One region of the Agrobacterium sp. GW821-FHT14E08 genome, then DNA from elsewhere that is predicted to be linked to it. Evidence: predicted binding sites of a transcription regulator. Region 1 holds the regulator's gene; each other region holds the start of a gene.
The links. Region 1 encodes LexA, which represses DNA repair genes until DNA is damaged. Its sites were predicted from a motif close to TGTTCNNNNTGTGTTCNG; they were not measured.
Positions count from the first base shown of each region.

Region 2: the regulator LexA is predicted to act here: its motif matches at 4,784-4,801, upstream of AC1ROR_RS11720 (2'-5' RNA ligase family protein).
Region 3: the regulator LexA is predicted to act here: its motif matches at 5,642-5,659, upstream of AC1ROR_RS04695 (ImuA family protein).

Region 1 is NZ_JBXAPJ010000001.1:833,531-841,233, reverse strand. It holds gene eno (phosphopyruvate hydratase) at 1-1,019, opposite strand, end outside; gene kdsA (3-deoxy-8-phosphooctulonate synthase) at 1,160-2,005, opposite strand; gene AC1ROR_RS04080 (VOC family protein) at 2,005-2,889, opposite strand; gene lexA (transcriptional repressor LexA) at 3,100-3,822, shown strand; gene AC1ROR_RS04070 (glutathione S-transferase family protein) at 4,261-4,938, shown strand; gene AC1ROR_RS04065 (ComEC/Rec2 family competence protein) at 4,956-7,328, opposite strand; gene AC1ROR_RS04060 (hypothetical protein) at 7,224-7,505, shown strand; gene gltA (citrate synthase) at 7,695-7,703, shown strand, end outside.
Region 2 is NZ_JBXAPJ010000002.1:614,995-622,697, forward strand. It holds gene AC1ROR_RS11685 (DUF1513 domain-containing protein) at 1-108, shown strand, start outside; gene AC1ROR_RS11690 (TspO/MBR family protein) at 160-612, shown strand; gene AC1ROR_RS11695 (PaaI family thioesterase) at 696-1,145, shown strand; gene AC1ROR_RS11700 (5'-methylthioadenosine/S-adenosylhomocysteine nucleosidase) at 1,142-1,780, shown strand; gene guaA (glutamine-hydrolyzing GMP synthase) at 1,864-3,441, shown strand; gene AC1ROR_RS11710 (hypothetical protein) at 3,480-3,968, opposite strand; gene AC1ROR_RS11715 (TetR/AcrR family transcriptional regulator) at 4,115-4,693, opposite strand; gene AC1ROR_RS11720 (2'-5' RNA ligase family protein) at 4,860-5,576, shown strand; gene AC1ROR_RS11725 (hypothetical protein) at 5,781-5,948, opposite strand; gene AC1ROR_RS11730 (ArsC family reductase) at 6,182-6,529, shown strand; gene ybaK (Cys-tRNA(Pro) deacylase) at 6,542-7,018, shown strand; gene AC1ROR_RS11740 (aminopeptidase) at 7,106-7,703, shown strand, end outside.
Region 3 is NZ_JBXAPJ010000001.1:954,042-961,744, forward strand. It holds gene AC1ROR_RS04685 (error-prone DNA polymerase) at 119-3,376, opposite strand; gene AC1ROR_RS04690 (Y-family DNA polymerase) at 3,373-4,884, opposite strand; gene AC1ROR_RS04695 (ImuA family protein) at 4,805-5,581, opposite strand; gene ligD (non-homologous end-joining DNA ligase) at 5,863-6,915, shown strand; gene AC1ROR_RS04705 (SOS response-associated peptidase family protein) at 6,969-7,703, shown strand, end outside.

The sequences.
Region 1 (7,703 bases):
ATCTGGTTGACCTTGACGAGGATGGAGTTTGCAACGCCCATCTTGATACCATCACGAAGGCGAGCGGAGTTGGTGACGAAAAGATCGTCGCCGACCAGTTGGCACTTGTTGCCAATAAGATCAGTCAGAGCCTTCCAGCCGTCCCAGTCGTCTTCAGCCATGCCGTCTTCTACGGAGATGATCGGATACTTGGCGACGAGTTCAGCCAGATATTCGGCCTGCTCGATCGGCGAACGGGTCTTGCCTTCGCCTTCATAAACGTAGTTGCCGTTCTTGAAGAATTCGGTTGCGGCACAGTCGAGACCGATGAACATGTCGTCGCCCGGACGGTAGCCAGCCTTTTCGATCGACTTCATGATGAAATCGAGTGCTGCCGGCGCGCTTTCCAGACCCGGCGCAAAACCGCCTTCGTCGCCAACATTGGTGTTGTGGCCCTGTGCAGACAGTTCTTTCTTCAGCGTATGGAACACTTCAGAACCCATGCGCACGGCTTCGCGGATGTTTTCCGCACCAACCGGCAGGATCATGAATTCCTGGAAATCGATCGGGTTATCGGCATGCGCGCCGCCATTGATGATGTTCATCATCGGAACCGGCAGAAGATGTGCGTTCGGGCCGCCAACATAACGGTAAAGCGGCAGGCCGGAGGCTTCAGCAGCAGCCTTGGCAACAGCGAGCGACACGCCGAGGATGGCGTTGGCGCCGATGCGCGACTTGTTCGGTGTGCCGTCGAGAACGATCATCGTCTGGTCGATCTGGATCTGGTTTTCGGCATCGAAACCGCCGATGGCGTCGAAGATTTCGGTATTGACGGCTTCAACCGCCTTTTCCACGCCCTTGCCGAGATAACGCTTGCCGCCATCGCGCAGCTCAACCGCCTCATGCGCGCCGGTGGAGGCGCCGGAAGGAACGGCGGCGCGGCCCATGGAGCCGTCTTCGAGGTAAACATCGACTTCAACGGTCGGGTTGCCGCGGCTGTCGAGGATTTCGCGCGCGATGATATCGGTAATGGCAGTCATGGTCTCTCCCTTGGGAATGGAACAGATATTTTCCGTCGCCTGTCTTAGACGATGGCGAAGAAATTACAATGACGACGGGCGGCAGAAACGGCCCGCCCGCCATTAAAATCGATTGGCACAGACAGTGCCCGCCTCGCCGCTCAGGCCTTGGTGATGGCGTCGAAGGCGAGCAGCTTTTCCAGCAGTTTCGGCATATCCTTCAGATGGACCATGTTGGGGCCGTCGGACGGCGCATTGTCCGGGTCCTCATGGGTCTCGATGAAAAGCCCGGCGACACCGACAGCAACCGCCGCCCGCGCCAGAGTCTCGACGAATTCGCGCTGGCCGCCCGTGGAGCCGCCCTGCCCGCCCGGCTGCTGCACCGAATGGGTGGCATCAAAGACAACAGGCGCGCCGAGCGAAGCCATGATCGGCAGCGAGCGCATGTCGGAAACGAGCGTGTTGTAACCGAAGGAGGCGCCACGCTCGCACAGAAGCACATTCGGATTGCCGCTCTCATTCAGCTTGGCCAGCACATTCTTCATGTCCCAGGGGGCGAGGAACTGGCCCTTCTTGACGTTGATGACGCGGCCGGTTTTCGCGGCGGCGACGAGAAGATCTGTCTGGCGGCTGAGAAAGGCCGGGATTTGCAGCACATCCACCACTTCGGACACGATGGCGCATTGTTCTTCGGTGTGAATGTCAGTCAGAACAGGAAAGCCGAATTCCTTCTTGAGGTCGGCGAAAACCTGCATGGCGCTCTCAAGGCCGATGCCGCGCTTGCCGGAAAGCGAGGTGCGGTTCGCCTTGTCGAAGGACGACTTATAAACGAGCCCGATCCCCAGCTTGTCGCAAAGCTCCTTCAGGACACCGGCGATCATGAAGGCATGTTCGCGGCTCTCCATCTGGCAGGGGCCGGCAATCAGCGAAAAACGCTCTGTATTGGAAAAGGAAACCTTGCTGGCGCCATCGCCGGCGGTGACTTTGAGATTGTTCGTAACGCTCATCATTTTTCCTCGAAGGCGAATGTTACGCCCTGACCGGGTGCTGCTGCCACCACCAGGCGGCCGCCCGCTTTTGCGCAGGACACGCCATTAGCAGCAAGCACAGCTTCTGTCACGGCAAGATCGTGTGACAAAAAGATGACGCCCGCGCCGCGCAATCCGCCGTCGCCCCACTCCCTGGCATCCATGCCATGCCCGCCAAAAACCGGCTTTGCCGCCAATCGGATGCGCGCATTGCCGGTTGCGAAAACCATATCACCATCCGGGGACATTTCACCCTTGCAGCGAAAAACCGTTTCGATCAGCCGCGCCGCATTTCGATCGGCTCCTGAAAACAGAACGATCTCGCTGAGGCCGAGAACCCCATTGGCATGGCGCTCCAGTGCCGTGCGATCGCCCGGCAGCACCTGAAGCCGCTGACAGCTGAACGAAAAGAAATCCGCAGCCGTCCCGCTTGCTGCTGCAAAAGCAAGCCGGAATGCCGCCTCGCTTTGCGAACCGTCCGGCATTCGAACAGGCCGCGAAAATTCAAAGATATCGCCCGCCGAAAGGCCGGAGACCGCAAATCTCTCATGATCGGCAAAGGCATCCCCGGTTCGGGCTACCAGAGCGGAAAATCCCTCCCTGCCATGACCCTGCCGGAAGGCTTGATCCCTGCCTGTGAACACATCGCCACGGTTCACGGAGGCATTATATTTAGCCGGATCAGCAATTGCCAACGGCTCCAGATAGGTCCCATCGGTGAAAAAAACGCATGCATTCTGCGTGCCGAAGGGATGAAGAGCCTCCGGCGCAACCGTGAAGCCGAGGTCTTCATAGCGCTTTTCCGCAACGGCAAGAGCCTGCACGGGCAAGACGAGATGATCGATGCAATAGGGTTTCGTCATTGTCATTCCTGCTGGCGGCGCGACAGGAAGCCATGCTGCACCGGTTCGAGGCGAAGAAAAGCACAATTTCGTGCGATGAGGCAAATCATCAAAACAACAGATAGCAGCTTCACGAAATTTTAGGGGATTGCGGAACACATATGGAACATATAGTGTTCGTTCTGTATTTGTTTCGCGATCTCCACTACGATTCTCAAGGGTGTTTTCCTCATGCTCACGCGCAAACAGCAGGAATTGCTTCTCTTCATTCATGAAAGAATGAAAGAGTCCGGCGTGCCGCCCTCCTTCGATGAAATGAAGGACGCACTCGATCTTGCCTCCAAATCCGGCATTCACCGGCTGATCACTGCCCTCGAAGAGCGCGGTTTCATTCGCCGGCTACCTAACCGGGCACGGGCGCTGGAAGTCATCAAGTTGCCCGAGGCCTACGCGCCGGGCGCAAGGCCGCAGCGCGGCTTTTCGCCGAGCGTCATCGAAGGCAGCCTCGGCAAGCCGAAGACGCCGGAACCGACCCCTGCCCCCAAGGCACCAGCCAATGATCTCGGTGGCGCCGTTACCGTGCCGGTCATGGGCCGTATCGCCGCCGGCGTGCCGATTTCCGCCATCCAGAACAACACCCACGACGTTGCCGTGCCGGTGGATATGCTGGGCACCGGCGAACATTACGCGCTTGAGGTCAAGGGCGATTCGATGATCGAGGCCGGCATTTTTGACGGCGACACCGTCATTATCCGCAACGGCAATACAGCCAATCCGGGCGATATCGTTGTGGCATTGGTGGATGACGAGGAGGCGACGCTGAAGCGCTTCCGCCGCAAGGGCGCCTCCATCGCGCTCGAGGCTGCAAACCCCGCTTATGAGACCCGCATCTTCGGACCGGATCGGGTGAAAATCCAGGGCAAGCTGGTTGGGTTGATCCGCCGTTATCATTGACCCGATGGACGGGATGTCATCCGGTTTTCGACAGGCGTCGTCTTGATGATGACGCCTGTATGAGAGGTGAAGACTGCCTGAAGCATGGCATAATTTGGATACGCACGGTGGTATGTGACTGACGCGGGCGATGCCTGATGCCTTCCGAAACTGGCTACAGTTTCATGCTGATTTTCCGTTTTGCTAGTATGACGACATAGGTCTGGCCTGCCGCATTCAGCTCTTGAATTCTCACCAAGCCTTCGCGAAGTTGAATTGCATCGTCGGTCGATTGGTGATTTTTCAGCTGTCTCCGGACGGTGATATTTGCGAAGCGTTGCCGTCCATGCCCTCCCCTTATCATTCATCAATACGGCTTATGGGAGCCATGGATTATTTTCGATATTCCACGGACGCCCGGCAGGTATAAAAATGCGCGTCATATCCGGGAGATACGCCATGTACGATCTTTATATAGCGAATAAGAACTATTCTTCATGGTCGTTGCGGCCGTGGGTGTTGATGCGCACGCTGGGTATCGCGTTCACCGAAAAACTCATTCCGTTCGGTGAAGGAATTTCCTTCTCCTCCTTTTCGCCAACCGGCAAGGTGCCGTGCCTTGTCGATGACGGCTTCATGGTGTGGGAAACGCTTTCGATCGCTGAATATCTTGCTGAAAGACATCAGGGTGTCTGGGCGAGCGACAAGCAGGCACGGGCCTGGTCACGGTCGGCGGCAAGTGAAATGCATGCCGGCTTTTCTTCGCTGCGCAATCTCTATCCCATGTCTGTCGGCATCAGGGCAAGACCGAAGGGCGGGGATGCCGGGCTTGCCGCCGATATCAAGCGCATTGATGCGCTGTGGAGCGAAGGCCTTGAAAAATTCGGTGGACCATATCTCGCCGGCGCGAAATTCACGGCGGTCGACGCCTTTTTCTGCCCGGTGGCGTTCCGTTTCCAGAGCTATGGCGCCGATCTTTCACCCGCGGCCAGGAGCTATTGCGAAAGGCTGCTCGCCCTGCCCGCGATGCGTGAATGGTACGAGGCCGGTTTGAAGGAAACCTGGCGTGACACGGCGCATGAAGAAGAAATTGGCGGGATCGGCGACGTGATCGAAGATCTGCGCGCCAGGGCATGATGAACCACGCTGGCGGCTCACTCTGACGTCGCCAGCAGCCTGTTGACGGCCTCAGGCACCTCATGATCGAAACGGCCGCTTTTCCAGTCGTAATAACGATGTTCGCTCCACGGCCTGTCCGTTCCAGATATTGCGGCGCGCAGCCGTTTTACCACGCCTGCCTGATCCATATTGGCAAAATCTATTTCCACTGAACCGATACGTCGCAATATGTCTCGATTGAGAAGCAGCGCCCCGGAGCGGCACTGTGAAAACGAAGTTCGGCGGGAAACGATGACAATATCGGCGATATCACAGGCTGTTCCGGCAAAGCGGCCATCCTCCAGAACGATGATCCACTCGCCGCTGCCGGCGCGGGCCACGCACCATATGTCTTTTCTGCAGGTGAAGACCCCAGCCTTGGCATCCCTCAGCGCCGCCGTCATCTCTTTCGTCACCGCCGCCATCTCTTTGGGTGGGAGTTTCGTTTTCGGCGCCAAGCCGGCAGTGCTTACCCGAACCTCCGGCTCCACTACTATTGGCGGCACGGGTTTTTCCGGCAGCAGCAGCGCCCTTTGCCACTGGCCATACACAAAGTCCGGTGGCCGCGCTCTTGTCGTGAAGACCTTGCCATCCTCCAGCATGGCCACCAGCTGGCCGTCCTCGTGCACCAGGAGATGAGGCGGATAACGGGGGGGCAAAGCTGACAGGCCGAAGGCGAAAATCAGGACCGGTATACCGAGAAGGGCAAGCCGGCTGCGCAGCAAAGTCAGCAGCAGGAAACCCGCTGTGGCGAGACCGATAAACCACCCATGCGGCCGCCCCGTCGCCGCGCTGCCACCCCATGACGCCACCTCATTGGCGACCTCGATGACAAGAGCCATGCCATAACCCATGATCTTCAGGAAAGGCGCATCGAGCCCGAAGGGCATCAGCAGCATCGCGAGAAGACCGAACGGCATGACGATCAGCGACATCAACGGCATGGCAGCCAGATTGGCGAAAAGTCCATAAGTGGTGACACGATGGAAATGTTCGGCGGAATAGATCGCCGTCGAAAGTCCGCCGATCAGCGATGTCGTGACAACACCGCCAATGACGGCACCTGCCATTTGCAGCACCGTCATCCAGCCGGGCCTGCGCCCGACCAGCAACCGATCCCGCTCGGTCCGCCAGCGGTTCCAGGCGGCATAGGCAGAAACAAGCGCTATGGTGGCCGCAAATGACATCTGGAAACTCGGCCCCATGATTTCCGATGGCGAGAAAGCCAGAATGACCAGAGCGGAAAGGGCAACATTTCTCAGGCTGAGAGACGGCTGGTCGAAAAGAACTGCGATCAGCATCACCGACATCATCAACCATGCGCGTTCGGCGGAGACGGCAAAACCGGAAATGAGGTAATAGGCGAGTGTCATCAGCAGTGCTGCAAAGGCCGCGATCTTCTTGACCGGCCAGCGCTGCGCAAAGCCCGGAAACAGGCTGAAGGCCAATCTCAGGCCAACGAAGAAAATGCCTGACGCCAGCGCCATGTTGAGCCCGGATATCGCAACGATATGGGCAAGGCCGGAGAGCCGCAAAGCCTCCATCGTTTCCGCCGAGATCGCCTGTCTCTCATCGGTGACGATGGAGGCGGCGAAAGCGCCGGCATCACCGCCGATGGTGGAGCGGATACGTTCCGCAATGGCGCTGCGAAGTCCGTAGAGCCACATATCCGCCCATTCGAGCCAGCCCGCCTCGGCCTTGATGTCCCCTGCAGGTGACGGAAGCGTCTGCGGTGGCTTATAAAAGAAACCGGTGGCGCCTATTCCCTTGAAATAGGATGCGAAGGCAAAGTCGTTCAATCCCGGCAAGGCGGGGCCGGACGGCGGCGAGAGGCGCACTTTGCCGCTGATGGTGGCGCCCAGTGCCGCCGGTTCACCCCTGCCGCGCGATAGCACGGAAATCATCTGTGGCGGACGAGACAAAACCGGCGCCGCCGTCGCGGTCAGCCGAACCACATATCGCCAGGAACCGCGCGCATCAACCTCCCGGCGCGCAACCGTGCCGGTGAGGGTGGTGGTGACGGGCGTATCCAGCACCACGGTTCCGGCCCGCCGGGTTTCAAAATCGGCCAGAAGCATGCCGAGCAAAACAAAAGCGCAGAGACCGCAAGCCGTCGACATGAAGCCGGGGGTATATCTGACGAGGAGCGCCAGGCCCGCGACAAGCAAAAATGCAATCGCCAGAACGGATGACGCGGGCGTGACGTCGAGAGAAAACCACAGAACTGCGCCGCAGCCGATGAGAACGGGAATAAAAAGAAAATCATGGCCAAAAGCGCGCTCTTCGGCGACCCATATGGCAATTTTTCCAGTGACAGAGTTTTTGAGATTTTGCCGGGGAATAATGGCGGGCGTGCCATATGTCGCAATGTCGCTCGTCCGACGAAGGGGAAGCAGAATATCCCGCGTGCCGGGCAAGTCGCCCTGCAACGTTTCGGCATACCGGAAATGCTGTTTTTCCCCTTGACCAAGCAATTTGCGCCGCCCCTTGCCGCACCGGAAACAGATTTGCAGGCACGCGTGAGGGATTGCAATCCTTTCCTTTAACCCTGCGTTGACCGAGATTGAATTGCTATCGCCACGAAAGCCCAAAGCAACGGGATTGCTTTTGCCGCAATGCACAATTTGACCTTCGGATAGCTTGGCATCGGCGCAAGGATCATATAGCTAATCGGTAGACGCTTAACCGCGGGGCGTGTCTCAACGCCCCCACCCGCATGTTTTCGGAGGATCAGTATGACGGAA
Region 2 (7,703 bases), on a different contig from region 1:
GTCGCCCCGGCGGCGAGCGGCATTGCCGTTTCTTCCTATGACGGATTTTTCGAGGCCGTTCGCAGCGACGTGGCATGGGATCAGCACATCGTGCGGCTTTCTGGCTAAAATACTGAAAAGGCAAGGGAACAAAAGCATGGCCAGCGCATTGGATGGGTCATGAAAAACCTTACCGTGTACATTGTTTTCGTGGTTGCAGTTGTTGCCATTGGGGCACTGATCGGTGTCAACAATGTGCCCGGCGAGTGGTATCAATCACTCCAGAAACCATTCTTCAATCCGCCCAACTGGATCTTCGGGCCGGTCTGGACGACGCTTTACGTGCTGATCGGCATCGCCGGTGCGCGGACATGGATCCGCAAGCCGATGGGAACGCGCATGCGCCTGTGGTTCACCCAGATGGTGCTGAATTTCCTGTGGTCGCCGATCTTTTTCGGTATGCAAAGCCCAACGGGTGCACTGGTCATCATCATTCCAATGCTGATCTGCATCATCGCTTTCGTCACGCTCACCTATAGCCGTGACAGGGTATCGATGTGGCTTTTTGTGCCCTATGCCGTTTGGGTCGCCTTTGCCACCCTGCTGAACGCAAGTATCGACTGGCTGAACTAAATTTTGCCCGCGCAACCCTTGCCTTGCCCGCCGCCACGCGCCATGTCAGTTTGCGATGGGGACTAAAAGCAGGCAGGTAGGCCATGGAGATCACGGATCCCGGCGATTTTCGTCAGCGGATAGAAAAAAGTTTTGCGCGACAGGGAGTGGTGCAGGCAATCAACGCCGAGATCAGCCGTATCGAACACCGGCTGGTGGAAATCGAACTACCCTTTCATGAGAAGCTGACGCAGCAGCACGGCATCCTGCATGCGGGTGTCATTGCCGCCGGTCTGGACACCGCCTGCACCTATGCCGCCTACACGATCATCGAGCCGGAAGCCTCGCTGCTGACCATCGAGTTCAAAGTCAACCTCATGTCGCCCGGACGCGGCGAGCGGTTCCTGTTTCGTGGCGAAATCATCAAGCCCGGAAACAATCTCATCGTCGCCGATGGCCGCGCCTACGCACTGTCGGACGGGCCAGCGAAGCTGATCGCCTCCATGACAGGGACAATGATGGTGATGAAGGGTCGCGAGGATATTACCGGATGAATTACCGGCTTTCGCAGGTTGCGGATAAATCCGTTCTTTTTGTCATGGCGGCTTCCCCCGAATATGGTCCCCATCTCCAGGCTCGCATCGCGCCGTTGATGACAGGCATCGGCCCGGTGGAGGCGGCGATTGCAGTCACGGCCGTTCTTGCCGGTCTCGATGCCGCCGACCATCTGCCGGACCTTGTCGTTTCGCTCGGTTCTGCCGGTTCGCGAACGCTCGAACAAACGGGTATCTATCAGGCGACTTCGGTTTCCTATCGCGACATGGACGCCTCTGCCTTCGGTTTCGAAAAGGGCTGCACGCCGCTGCTTGATCTGCCGGCCGAGGTGGCCCTGCCCTTACGGATACCCGAAATAGCCGAGGCGCGGCTTTCCACGGGCGCCAACGTTGTCTCCGGCGCGGCCTATGGGCTAATAGATGCCGATATGGTGGAAATGGAGACCTTTGCCATCCTGAGAACCTGCCAGCGCTTCGGCGTGCCGCTCATCGGCCTGCGCGGTATTTCCGATGGCAAGGCCGATGTGAACCATGTGGACGACTGGACGGAGTATCTGCACATCATCGATGAAAAGCTGGCGGATGCCGTCGACCGGCTTTGCCGCGCGATCGAGGATGGTGCGATCGCCCTTTGAAACCTTGCGATTTTCGCAAATTTCCGCTGTTCGATGCCCGCTTGCGGGTTGCCTAAAGCCGCCATTTTCTTTAAAGGCTCGCCATGACCCAGATAGCCCATCCCGACAGCATTCTCATCATCGATTTCGGCAGCCAGGTGACGCAGCTCATTGCGCGCCGCATCCGCGAAGCCGGGGTCTATTGCGAAATCCATCCGTTCCAGAATGCCGCAGAGGCGTTTGAGAAGCTTCAGCCCAAGGGCGTGATCTTCTCCGGCGGCCCCGCATCCGTGACGGCGGAAGGAAGCCCGCGCGCGCCGCAGGCGGTGTTCGACAGCAAGGTTCCGATCCTCGGCATCTGCTACGGCCAGCAGACGCTCTGCACGCAGCTCGGCGGCGTAGTCGAGGGCGGTCACGCGGCGGAATTCGGCCGCGCCGATATCGACATCAAGAAGGCGAGCCCGCTTTTCGAGGGCTTCTGGGAACAGGGCAAGAGCTATCCGGTCTGGATGAGCCATGGCGACCGCGTGACGAAGCTACCGGAAGGTTTCGAGATCATTGCGACATCGGAAAACGCACCTTTCGCCATCGCTGCCGACGAGACACGCCATTATTACACCACCATGTTCCACCCGGAAGTGGTGCACACGCCTGACGGCGGCAAGCTGCTCTCCAACTTCGTACACAAGATCGTTGGCCTCAAATCCGACTGGACAATGGCGGCCTACCGCGCCGAGATGATCCGCAAGATCCGCGACCAGGTCGGCACCGGTCGTGTGCTCTGCGCCCTTTCCGGCGGCGTCGATTCCTCGGTTGCGGCGATCCTCATCCATGAGGCGATCGGCGACCAGCTCACCTGCGTTTACGTCGACCATGGCCTGATGCGGCTTGGCGAAAGCGAGCAGGTGGTCGGCATGTTCCGCGACCATTACAATATTCCGCTGGTGCATGTGGATGCCGCCGATCTGTTCCTGGGCGAACTGTCGGGCGTCTCTGACCCGGAAGTGAAGCGCAAGACCATCGGCCGCCTGTTCATCGAGGTCTTCGAGGCCGAAGCGGCCAAGATCGCCGCCGACGGCAAGGGCGCACCGAATTTCCTGGCGCAGGGCACGCTTTACCCTGACGTCATCGAAAGCGTCTCCTTCTCCGGCGGCCCCTCGGTCACCATCAAGAGCCACCACAATGTCGGCGGTCTTCCCGAGCGCATGAACATGCAGCTCGTCGAGCCGCTGCGTGAGCTTTTCAAGGACGAGGTCCGCGCGCTTGGCCGCGAACTCGGCCTGCCGGAAAGCTTCATCGGCCGCCACCCCTTCCCCGGTCCGGGTCTGGCGATCCGCTGCCCCGGCGCAATTACCCGCGAGAAGCTCGATATTCTGCGCAAGGCGGACGCGATCTATCTCGACGAAATCCGCAAGGCCGGTCTCTATGACACCATCTGGCAGGCCTTCGCCGTTCTGCTGCCGGTACAGACCGTGGGCGTCATGGGCGACTACCGCACTTATGACTTTGTCTGTGCGCTGCGCGCCGTGACCTCCGTGGACGGCATGACGGCGGATTTCTATCCTTATGACATGAACTTCCTTGGCCGTGCGGCAACCCGCATCATCAACGAGGTGCGTGGCATCAACCGTGTCGTCTACGACGTGACCAGCAAGCCGCCCGGCACGATCGAGTGGGAATAACGCCTACAATAGGCATAGCTTAGACGATGACGCCGCGACTAGCTCGCGGCGTTTCTGTTTTGTCTTGCGAGGTAGATGATCTGGGCGGTTAGGCCGAGGACGAGGATCGCCAGCAACCCGCCCTGAACACCGAGAAGCAGCGGCGATTTTAAATCGGTAACAAAGGGATGACCATTCGGAACACGACGCAGGGTCTCGGTCGCCGTCGGTACCATCAGGAGAAATGCGCTCACGCTCAGACAGATGGTTTCTATATATCTGGCGGTGCGCGTTGAGCCGAGAATGCGTTCAATTCCGTAACCTGCGAGCAGGAACAGGATGGTCAGCGCGCCGATGGCGTAGCTGACCGGCTGATGCGCCACGAGGAAGGCCGTCGCAGCGCCAATCAGCATGGACACAAAATAGATTGAACCCGGCCTGGATCGCGGAACGATCCGACCGTGACGGGCAAACATGTAAATGGCCACGGGAATGGCGGGCAGGCTGCCGAGCGTGTGGACCCAGCCAAGCGGAGAAATTCCGAACATGAGAGATTGCCTTTCTCTTCCACAGGGGCGATGACGGCCCGGGGAAGCAGACTGTTGACGACTGATCTGGAAGCGTAATGCTGTCTATTTATCGGGTCGGGATGTCGCTCAGGTCATGCATTCACCTCCCTCGCGACGTTTCATTTTCAAGCTGTGATGCGCTCCAGCATGGGGCGGGTTATCGCGCCAAAGGCTGCGGCATCACCGTAGGCGCGGGCCGAGAGCATTGCACCATGCACGGTGGCCATGAACATTTCGGCATTGGTGTGCGCTGTTCCTGTCAGCACAAGGCGTCCTTGGGCAGCCCCGCGCTCCAGCACGGCGGCGAGCCAGTCCGAGAGGCTTTGAAAATGCGCACGCACTTCAAGAACCACAGATTCGGGAAGGACCGGTATTTCAGTGGCAAGCAGAGCGCAGACGCAGAAGGGATGGGTCGCATCAGCGATACAGCCTTCCCAATAGCCGATATAGGCGCGAAGCTCTTCGAGCGGATCAGAGATGTTTCGCTCCAGCTCGGCGAGTCCGGCTGCAGCTTCCTGCCTGTATTGCTCGACCAGTTTGCGGACCAGGTCTGATTTGCTCGGGAAATGGTGGTGAATGCTGGCATTGCGAATGCCGACCACGCTGGAAATATCGGCGTAGCTGAAACTGTTGTAGCCGCCGCTTACAATCAGGATACGCGCGCAACGAAGAATTTCATCGGCCTTGGTTTGTGGGTTTCTCATATTCATTGCCTACCAACTAGTAGGTAGATTGTCAACTCAACGCACCATGCTGTTATTTTCTGGAGTTCCCCTGCCTGTCGGGAATGCATTTGTTCTCTTTTCGTTCTTTTAATTTCTTCTGGCAATGATAATATCGCGGCCTTGGCAAAGGCCGTGGAGTATCGTCATGGGTTTCGAGTTGACGGATAAAGGAGGTGTAAGGCAGCTTTTCTTTGAAGGGCTGGAGACGCCGAAAATACAGCGCCTCAATCCGCGATTTCGCAGCAAGCTTCTCTTATTGTTGAAGCCGCCGGCAGCCCTGGCCGATAGAATCTTTGCCGATGCTTCACAGTATGCGGAAGGACGGACAAGGCGTGCAGCCTATCCGGCAGAGCTTCTGCATATCACGCTGCTCTGTATCGGATGTTTCGAGACGGTGCCTCACGGGCTGATAAACAGGCTGAAGGCGGCGCTGGGGGAAATCAATGCGCGGCCCGTTCCTGTCACTTTCGAAGAAACGTCGCTTTTTGGTAATCGCAATAGTCTGGTGCTGCGAAGCAGCCGCGACATGCCGGAAATCAAGGCTCTCGTGAAGATATTGCAACGCGCCCTTTGGCGGGCAAATCTTCCCTTTGTTACAGCATCATCTTTTACGCCGCATCTCACCATGATCTATGGCTGTGGGAAGATTGAGCTTATGCCCGCCGGTAAACCCTATAGCTGGCTGGCGGGCAATTTCGAACTTGTCTTCAGCCATAATGGCGAAACAAGGCACGAGCTGCTGGCACGCTTTGCGCTTTCAGCGAAGGCGGATCGTTATGAGCGGCCTGAGAGCCAGTTATATTTATCGGAAAAAGTGATCGGCCCGTCGAAGCGGCCGAAACAGAGTGCAGTATCTCGATGACGTGCACTCAAAGCGGCGCAACAATCCCGCGCTGACAATTTATCCCGCATCTGTCCTCCGAGGACTACGGGGCAACCTTCCTGTGTGAATACGGAACGCGTCTTGAGCCATCGGCGACGCATCCACCTCGCCCGTCGAAACCGGCATGGATTTCGACCCCGAGCGCAAGCGAGGCGGTGCCGCCTCGCTACAAATGATAACAGCTTAGAGCTGAACCTTGTCGAAAGCCTTGCCATCGATGCCGAGGGCTTCGAGGTCGGCGCGGGCCGGCTTGCGGTGCGCGCGAACAGCGGCCGAAACCGAAAGTGCTGCACCCAGAACGGCGAAAGTTTCGCCGAAGAAGTTACGCGATGTCTTTGCAACCTGACGCATTTTTCTCTCCATCTTTGATGCCCAGATAATGGGCATTTCGGGCCGGTTCTACAACTCATGATGTAGCAGGGAAGCCATGCAGCTTTGCTCGCGCTCGTTTGGATATCAGCCATTGCGATTCTGCATGGCTTGGGTGCTACCGCTCTCAAACGACGCAGGGCACTTCAGCGGACGGTTGAATAAGGCGTATATTTTGTTATGCCGGAGAGCTTGAAGACAAAGAGGCTGGCAGCATGACGATTACGATTTACGGCATCAAGAACTGCGACACGATGAAGAAAGCCAGAAGCTGGCTGGAAACCAATGGTGTCGACTATTCTTTCCATGATTATAAAGCGACCGGCATCGACCGCGCCCATCTCGAAACATGGTGTGATGCCGCAGGCTGGGAAACGGTTCTTAATAGGGCCGGCACGACCTTCAAGAAACTGAATGACAGCCAGAAGGTCGATCTTGACCACGAAAAGGCCATCGGGCTGATGCTGGAGCAGCCCTCAATGATCAAGCGCCCCGTGCTGGAAGCGAAGGGCAAGATCACCGTCGGCTTCAAACCGGAAACCTACCAGACCCTCTTTGCCTGAACGCCGTTCCCAATGTCCAAAACGACCCGCGCTACCCAAATGCTGGCCAAGGCTGGCGTCGCCTTCACCACCATCAGCTATGACTACGATCCAAATGCCGACAGGATCGGCCTGCAGGCGGCTGAGGCGATCGGCGAACCGCCGCATCTGGTGTTGAAAACGCTGATGGCTGAGCTGGACGGCAAGCCGATCTGCGTCGTTGTCCCGTCTGATCGCGAGGTGAGCATGAAGAAGCTCGCCGCCGCTTTCGGCGGCAAATCCGCCAGCATGATGAAACCGGCCGATGCGGAACGCGCCACGGGTTACCATGTTGGCGGCATCAGCCCTTTCGGGCAGAAGAAACAGGTGCCGACGGCCATTGAGGCTGAGGCGATGGCGCATGATTATGTTTACATGAATGGCGGACAGCGAGGCTTGCAGGTGCGGCTTTCACCCCGCGACGCCCAGACAGCACTAAAGGCCATCATTGCGCCACTGGTGGCCGACTGAGGTTTCAATCCAGCTTTTGAAAGCATTTGGCTTTCGAAAGGAATGGGCTATGGTCGGCGCCTCAATTGAAATATGCGAAGGCAGATCATGACCGTTTCTCCCATCGATCCCGTCAAACTTGAAAAACTGGCCGAAGTCGCCGTCAAAGTCGGCCTGCAATTGCAGAAGGATCAGGATCTGGTGATCACTGCTCCGCTTGCAGCCCTGCCGCTGGTTCGGCTTTTGACAAAACACGCTTATCTTGCCGGCGGTGGGCTGGTCACCACCTTCTATTCCGACGAGGAAACCACGCTTTCCCGTTATCGCCACGCCAGTGACACCAATTTCGACCGGGCTTCAGGCTGGCTTTATGAAGGCATGGCGAAGGCCTACGCCAATGGCGCGGCGCGGCTGGCGATTGCAGGCGACAACCCGATGCTGCTGGCCGAGCAGGACCCCGCCAAGGTGGCGCGTGCCAACAAGGCCAACTCTACCGCCTACAAGCCGGCGCTGGAGAAGATTTCCAATTTCGATATCAACTGGAACATCATTTCCTATCCCAACCCCTCCTGGGCAAAGCAGGTCTTTCCTGATGTGACGGAGGACGAAGCGGTGCGCAGACTTGCCGACGCCATCTTCGCCGCCTCGCGGGTGGATCTGGCCGATCCGGTCGCGGCATGGGCGGAGCATAACGCCAATCTCGCCA
Region 3 (7,703 bases), 120 kb from region 1:
TGCTTGCGCGACGATGAACGTAAAAAGCGCCTCTTAGCTAGGAGGTCGGAGAGGACCGGCTGCGCATGTCGGTTCGGCTATCCGCGAACAAACTTTTGAGGAGTGGTTTTGTTGCAAATCATTGAAAATTCCGGCTCTTCACCTTCAACGTATCGATATGAAGATCGGGTGTGAACATATCCCGGGGGACCACCGGTTTCGACCTGTCGCGTGAATCCGGCCCGCCGCCTCCATGGGCAAACTCGTCGCCCCGCCCGGTCGGCAGCCTGAACCCCGTATCTCGATCGGCAAGGCCAACTAGATCGCCTGAGAGATCGAAGAGTTGCTGCGCGACGAGATGGACGACCTTCCCTTCCCGCTGGATCCGACCGTTGATCGCCATCATCGAGGATCCCAGTACGATACGCCGACGCTTCTCGAATAGCGACGGCCACACAACGATGTTCGCGGGACCCGTCTCGTCCTCGATGGTGATGAACATCACACCCTTGGCCGATCCCGGCTTCTGCCGCACCAGCACGAGTCCAGCGGTGTAAACCCATCGGCCATCCCGGGCATTCATCGCCTCGGCACAGGTGATGATATTGCGTGCCGACAGGTCATCGCGAAGAAAGGCGACCGGATGCTGGCGCAAAGTGAGCCCGATGTGGCTGTAGTCCTCGATGACGTTATGGCCGTCCGTCATCTGCCGAAGCGCCACCTCTGGCTCCTGCTGCTCGGCAATCGCCGCCGCCTCGCGTTCGGCTGCGGCTGCGAACAACGGCAAGGGTTCGTCGCGCAGCGCCTTGATCGCCCAGAGCGCATCGCGTCGTTCGAGTTTGAGCGGTGGCAGGAAGGCGTCGGCCTCTGCCAGTTGAACAAGCGCTTCGGTCGGCACACCGGACCGGCGCCACATGTCATCGACAGAGGCAAACGGGTTGTTTATGCGGGCCGCTACGATCCGCGCCGCATCCGCGACCGCCAGTCCCCTCACCTGCCGGAAACCAAGCCGAACAGCATGCCGATCGGAGCTGCCGATCCTCTCCAGCGTGCAGTCCCACCGCGAGCGGTTGACGCAAACCGGCCGAACCTCGACACCATGCTTGATCGCATCCCCGACAATCTGAGCGGGGGCATAAAAGCCCATCGGCTGGCTGTTCAAAAGAGCTGCGCAGAAGACATCCGGGTAATGGCACTTGATGTAGTTCGAAGCATAGGCGATCAGCGCAAAGGAGGCTGCATGGCTCTCGGGAAAGCCATAGGAGCCAAAGCCTTCAAGTTGCGAGAACGTCTTCTCGGCAAACTCCGGCGAATATCCGTTCTTCACCATTCCGGCGACGAGCTTGTCCTTGAAGCGGGAGACCCCACCGGTGAACTTGAAGGTGGCCATCGATTTGCGCAGCTGGTCGGCCTCGCCACCGGTAAAACCGGCGCAGACCATGGCGACGCGCATGGCGCTCTCCTGAAACAGCGGCACGCCCAGCGTCTTGCCAAGCACGGCCTCAAGCTCGGGTGTGGGATATTCGACCGGCTCCTTGCCTTCGCGGCGGCGAAGATAGGGGTGCACCATGTCGCCCTGGATAGGACCGGGCCGGACGATCGCCACCTGCACGACCAGATCGTAGAAGGTGCGGGGTTTCAGGCGCGGCAACATCGCCATCTGCGCGCGGCTTTCGATCTGGAAGGTCCCGAGCGTATCGGCTTTTCGGATCATCGCATAGGTCGCCGCATCCTCCTGCTCGATCTTCGAGAGATCAAGGTGCTGGCCCTTGTGCTCGCGGATGAGATCAAAAGCCTTGGCCATGCAGGTCAGCATGCCCAACGCCAAAACGTCCACCTTCATGAATCTCAGTGCCTCGACATCGTCCTTGTCCCATTCGATGATCTGCCGGTCCTTCATCGTCGCCGGCTCGATCGGCACGAGATCGTCCAGCCGGTCATGGGTGAGGACAAAACCGCCGGGGTGCTGGCCAAGATGACGCGGTGCACCCATCAGCTGCTGCGCGAGTTTCAGGGTGAGCGCCAGACGCCTGTCATCGGGGTTGAGATTGAGTTCCCTGATGTTTCGGTCGGGAACTTCTTCCGACCAGGACCACATGCCGGACGACAGCGCTTTGATGACATCCTCCGGCAGGCCGAGTGCCTTACCGACATCGCGGATTGCGCCCTTGGCCCGGTAGCGGGTGACGGTCGCGCAGAGGGCCGCCTTATCCTTGGTGTAGGTCGTGTAGATCCATTGGATGACCTCCTCGCGCCGTTCATGCTCGAAGTCGACGTCGATGTCGGGCGGCTCGTCGCGTTCCTGGCTGACGAAACGCTCGAAGAGGAGATCATTGGTTGAGGGGTCGATCGACGTGATGCCGAGAATATAGCAGACGGCACTGTTGGCCGCCGATCCCCTGCCCTGACAGAGAATGCCCTGACTTCGGGCAAAACGGACGATCGAAAACACCGTCAGAAAGTAAGGCGCATATTTCATGGTGCGGATGAGATCGAGTTCGTGCCGAACGGTCTTCAACACATCCGGCGGCATTCCCTCTGGATAGCGGTTCGGCACGCATTCCCAGACATAATGCTCCAGCGAGGCTTGGGCATCCTTGCCCGGCACGATGGCCTCCTCTGGGTACTGGTAGGTCAGTTCTTCAAGCGAGAATTTGCAGCGGCGCACGATTTCCAGGCTTCGCGCCAGTGCTTGCGCGTATCGCGGAAACAGGCGCTCCATTTCCTCCGGTGGCTTGAGGTAGCGATCGGCATGGCGCTCACGCTCGAAGCCGACATCATCGATCGTGGTGTTGTGCCTGATGCAGGTGACGATGTCCTGCAATTGCCGGCGGCCTGGCTCATGGAACAGCACGTCATTGGTGACGACGGTTTTGACTTTGAACCGGCTCGCCATATTGGATATCTCATGCAGACGCAGCTGGTCGTTGGGGCGCCGGCGCAGGCAGAGAGACACGTAAGCGCGATCACCAAATAGCTCAGCCATTTTTCGAAGCCGCGCGGCACATGTGGCATCCGGCAGATCCGGCACCAGAATGCCGATCATACCTTCAGAATAGGCGACGACATCGTCCCAATGCAGGATACAGTTGTTCTTGCCGCCACGCGACTTGCCGAGCGTGATCAGCCGAGTCAGACGCGAATAGGCGGATCGATCCATCGGATAGACCAGAAGCGACATGCCGTCGGCGAGATCGAGCCGACAGCCGACGACCAGACGCAGACCGGTGGCGCGGGATGCTTCCAGCGCGCGGACGATGCCTGCCAGCGAATTGCGATCGACGACGCCGAGTGCTTCGATCCCCAGGATCTTGGCGGTCTCGAACAGCTCCTGCGCTGAAGATGCGCCACGCAGAAAGGAGAAGTGCGTCGTGACCTGCAGCTCGGCGTAGCTCATGCGAAAATCCCATGACAGAACCAGCGATGGGACCCGGTCTCAGGATCAACACCGTCGCCAGAGCGAAACACCCACAGGCGTTCACCGGATTCGTCCTCAATAACAAAGTAATCGCGCACAGCTTCCATCTCGGCGTCGCGCTGCCACCACTCGCCGAAGATGCGTTCCGGGCCGTCGGCGCGTTTGACCTTACGGCGCTTTCCGCGCCAGACGATGGAGACCGGCGGCCGGTCAGGCATCAGCGCGATCGCCTCGATCAGTTCGGGACGTGGTAAAAGCCGGACCGGCCGGCGCCAATGGCTGACCCACTCAACGGCGATCGGTTCAGCGACGGGGCTGATCCGCTGGACGGAGCGTTCCGGCACATCGGAGGCGACCGGTGCGACGCGATACACCCGCTGGCCCCGGTTTCCATAGATATCGATCAGCGGCGTCACATCGGTGATGTCATCCTCGACCAGAGCAGAGACTTTCTGCGCCTCCTCCAATGGCTCGGCCAGAACCGCAACAAGGGTGAGTTTCTCGATCCCGAAACCCGGCTCGATCTTATCCGTGCGATCGCGAAACAGTTTTGTCAGCCAGGCAACGTCGCGGGCAGGCTTGGCTGTTCCGGCGCGGATTGCCTGCCTGGTGCCGTCAACCTTCTCGACGAGCAGGTCGGCTCGGCGGACACCGAGGCCGCGCTTCTGGAGCTCATCGACCAGTTGCACGACAAGGCGCCCGACATATTTGTTGATTGTTTCGGCAGCGCCAATCGGCTCTGCAAAGGCCTTGGAAACTTCAAGCAGCTGAGGCGTGCGGATTGGCTCGATCGGCTCGGCGATACGACAGAGCATCTGGTCGAGACGGCGGCCGACCTCCGGACCGAAGCGCAATGTCAGCGGGGCCCGCGGGGTGTTGGCAAGCTCGCCGATTGTCTGGAAACCGAGAATGCGCAGATCAGAGACGATCTTTGACGGCAGGCGCAGAAGCGAAATCGGCAGTTTTTCCACCGCTCGCACTGTCTCGCCTGACGGAATGACGATCGTCTCGCGATTGATGGCCCGCGCGCAAGCATGGGCAGCACCCCAGCTGTCGGCGACCGCTACATGGGCAGTCAGCTTCCTGCCCAGAAACTGGTTGGCGATCTTTGTCACCATTGGCACCTCGCCGCCATACAGATGCTCGGCGCCCTCCGTATCCATGACGATACCATCAATCCCGTCGACGGCGACGATCGGCGAATAGATCGTCAGCGCCCAGAGCGTGATGCGCTCGAGCGCGGCTCGATCGGCTTGCGAATCTGCGTCAACCAGCATCAGGCCGCGAAACAGCGACTGCGCCTTTGCCGCCGCCAAGCCGGCATGCACGCCCGCCTTTCTGGCAGCCGGATCGGCGGCAGACACCCATCGCTTCGAACCGCTTCTCGCGATCACGGCGATTGGCTGTTCAGGCGGAATGGAGGGATCGGCTCGACGAATGCGATCCGTCGGCAGATCCGGAAGATAAATGGATACGACCCTTGTCATCACACGCTCTCACGAGAAACTCAGCACACTCACCCGCTTTCACGCGCATCAATTCCAAAAACCATTGAGGCCTGCCGACCCCCGGTACCGGCAGCTCCTCCGATGGCATCACACTCACCCGCCATCTGGTGGTTGACGCCGTCGGCTGGCCAAAATCATTCGCCTCCGTCTGCCGTCGCCATCGGCGGACACCAAGCGCCATCGTCCCGGTTCGCTCGGCAGCCAGCTGCAAGCGTCGGGAACTGACCATCGGCAGGCGGACAAGTTCGCCGACGACCGCCCCGAGACCGCCGAAGGAAAGCCCCTCCTCCATATTGGCCAGAACATCCTCTTCCCTGTCGGACTCCACGAAGATGACGCGGTCGGGATGGAGACCGACCTCTGCGAGCGCCGGGAAAAACAGATCCGGCCGGGTCAGACACCAGATGACGGGGCCTTTGGTTCGCGCGGCAATGCCGGCCACAAAAAGCGCGGCAGCCGCTCCGTCGACTGTACCGGATCCTCCGCCCGCAAACTCATGCAGGGCTCCATAAGCAAGACCCCCGCCAGGCAAGGCCGCGTCGATTTCGGGGACGCCGAAGGCGAGCGTTCCGGCGCGTTTCGCGGACCCGCCCTCCAGCGATGCGATGCGTTCACGCAAGTCGCAGATCACATCTAAGACCCCTCCAGGAGCCCTGGGGGAACGGGCAGCAGTCATCGTTCACGGCTCCCTTTAAGGTCGTGTTCAAAGGATCGGCATCATGTCGCACGGGCTATTTGTTCATTGTTTGTTCTAGTGACGCTAGAGAGTCAAGCACCACAAGGTTGAGGAATACAATCCTAGTATTAGCAAAACCGAAGATTCGAAAAGGATTCAAGGATATAGACATCACGACAATTTTTTACGGCACTTCGCTCTTGTCGGCTCCAGATGGTGGATAGTGGGGATAGATGGGCGGCGTCACAATGTTCTTAAGGTTTTCGTGCTGAACTCTTCCAATGACGAAGCCACCGAGATCAAAGCCGCTCCTTCGTGATATCGAAGCCCCGATCCGCTCAAAGCCGCGTCGGAAGCGTAACCCTGCACAGCCACAGCTTCTGTTCGATCCGATGCCCGACCGCGTCGAGCCGGCGCTTGCACAATTGAAGGCCCATCCGCCACGAGGTGACCAGTGGAGCTGGGAGCTGAAGTGGGATGGCTATCGGCTGGCGGTCCACATCAAGCCGACAGGGGTCCGCATCCTTACCCGTGGGGGTCATGACTGGACGCACCGGTTTCCGGCGATAGAACAGGCAGCCCGAGCGCTGGGCCCGGCAACGATGATCATCGATGGCGAGGCGGTGGTGCTTGACGATGAAGGGCGGCCGGATTTCGGGCTACTTCAGAAGTCGTTGGGCGCTTCGGGCAAGGCGGCCGGCAATCGAGCATCTGATGCCGTCCTCTACGCCTTTGATCTTATGTACCTGGACGGTCAGGATCTGCGGGAGATGGAATACCGATCACGCCGGCATCTTCTCGAGGATACGATAAAGGCAAATGACGGCGCCATCCGTCTCTCGGAAACACTCGACGCCGAACCGGACGTCCTGTTGGAGCATGTCCGCAGCCTTGGCCTCGAGGGGATCGTCGGCAAGCATCTCGATCAGCCCTATCGCTCCGGCCGCACCGGCGACTGGGTGAAGGTCAAATGCGTTGAGAGCGAAGCGTTCATGGTCGTCGGCTACGAGCGATCGACGACATCGCCAACGGGGTTCGCATCGCTGGTGTTGGCTGCATATCGCGGCGACGAGCTCATCCATGTCGGAAACGTCGGCACGGGCTTCAAAGAAGCCGAGATGATCAGGCTTCGAAAAACGCTCGACAAGCTGCGCTGGAAACGAAAGCAGCCGCCTGTACCCTTTACCGAAAAATCAGACATCGTCTGGGTCGAGCCGACCTTGATCGCCGAGATCGAGTTCCGGGTCTGGACTGGGGACCGCAAATTGCGACATGCTTCCTACAAAGGCTTGCGGGAACGGCAGGACAATGCCGACGTTTACAGGCTCGACTAGCGACGCAGGAAACCCGACAAACTGCATTCGGTCGCAACGGAGGAATTGCTGCCATGTGTAATCTGTATCGCATGGAAGACAAGGACTGGGTCTCGAAGTGGGCTCAGGACGCTGAGAGCTTTATCAACCTGATGCCGGCCTATCAAATGAACCCCGACCAGATGGGGCCCATCGTCCGCAAAACTGCGGATGGCAAGAAGCAGCTCGTGCATGCGCGCTGGGGCCTGCCCTCACCCATCTTCGTGCAGAAGAAGGCTGCGGAAGCTCGAGCGGATAAACTGAAGGCCAAGGGCAAGTCCGTCGATATGGACGAACTCATCCGAATGGAGCCGGACCGCGGCGTGACGAATGTCCGCAAGCTCAACCTGCCTCACTGGACGCGCTGGTTCGGCGTCGAGCACAGATGTCTTGTCCCGGTCACCAGCTTTGCTGAACCGGATCCGGCTAGCCAGGAACCCGCCGGCAAAGTGCCGAATGCATGGTTTGCCCGCGACGAACAGAAATCGCTGATGTTCTTCGCCGGTATCCACGTGCCGCAATGGAAAAGCGTCCGCAAGGTGAAGGATGGAATGACCACGGACGATCTCTATGGCTTCCTGACCACGGATCCGAACGATCTTGTGAAGCCGATCCACGAGAAGGCCATGCCTGTCCTGCTGATGACGAAGGAAGAAGCTAACATGTGGATGCGGGCGCCTTGGGAGGAGGCAAAGGAACTGGCCCGGCCTCTGCCAGACGAGGCGCTGATTATTTCCTCGCGCGAACCGTACGGATCCACCATCGTTTCC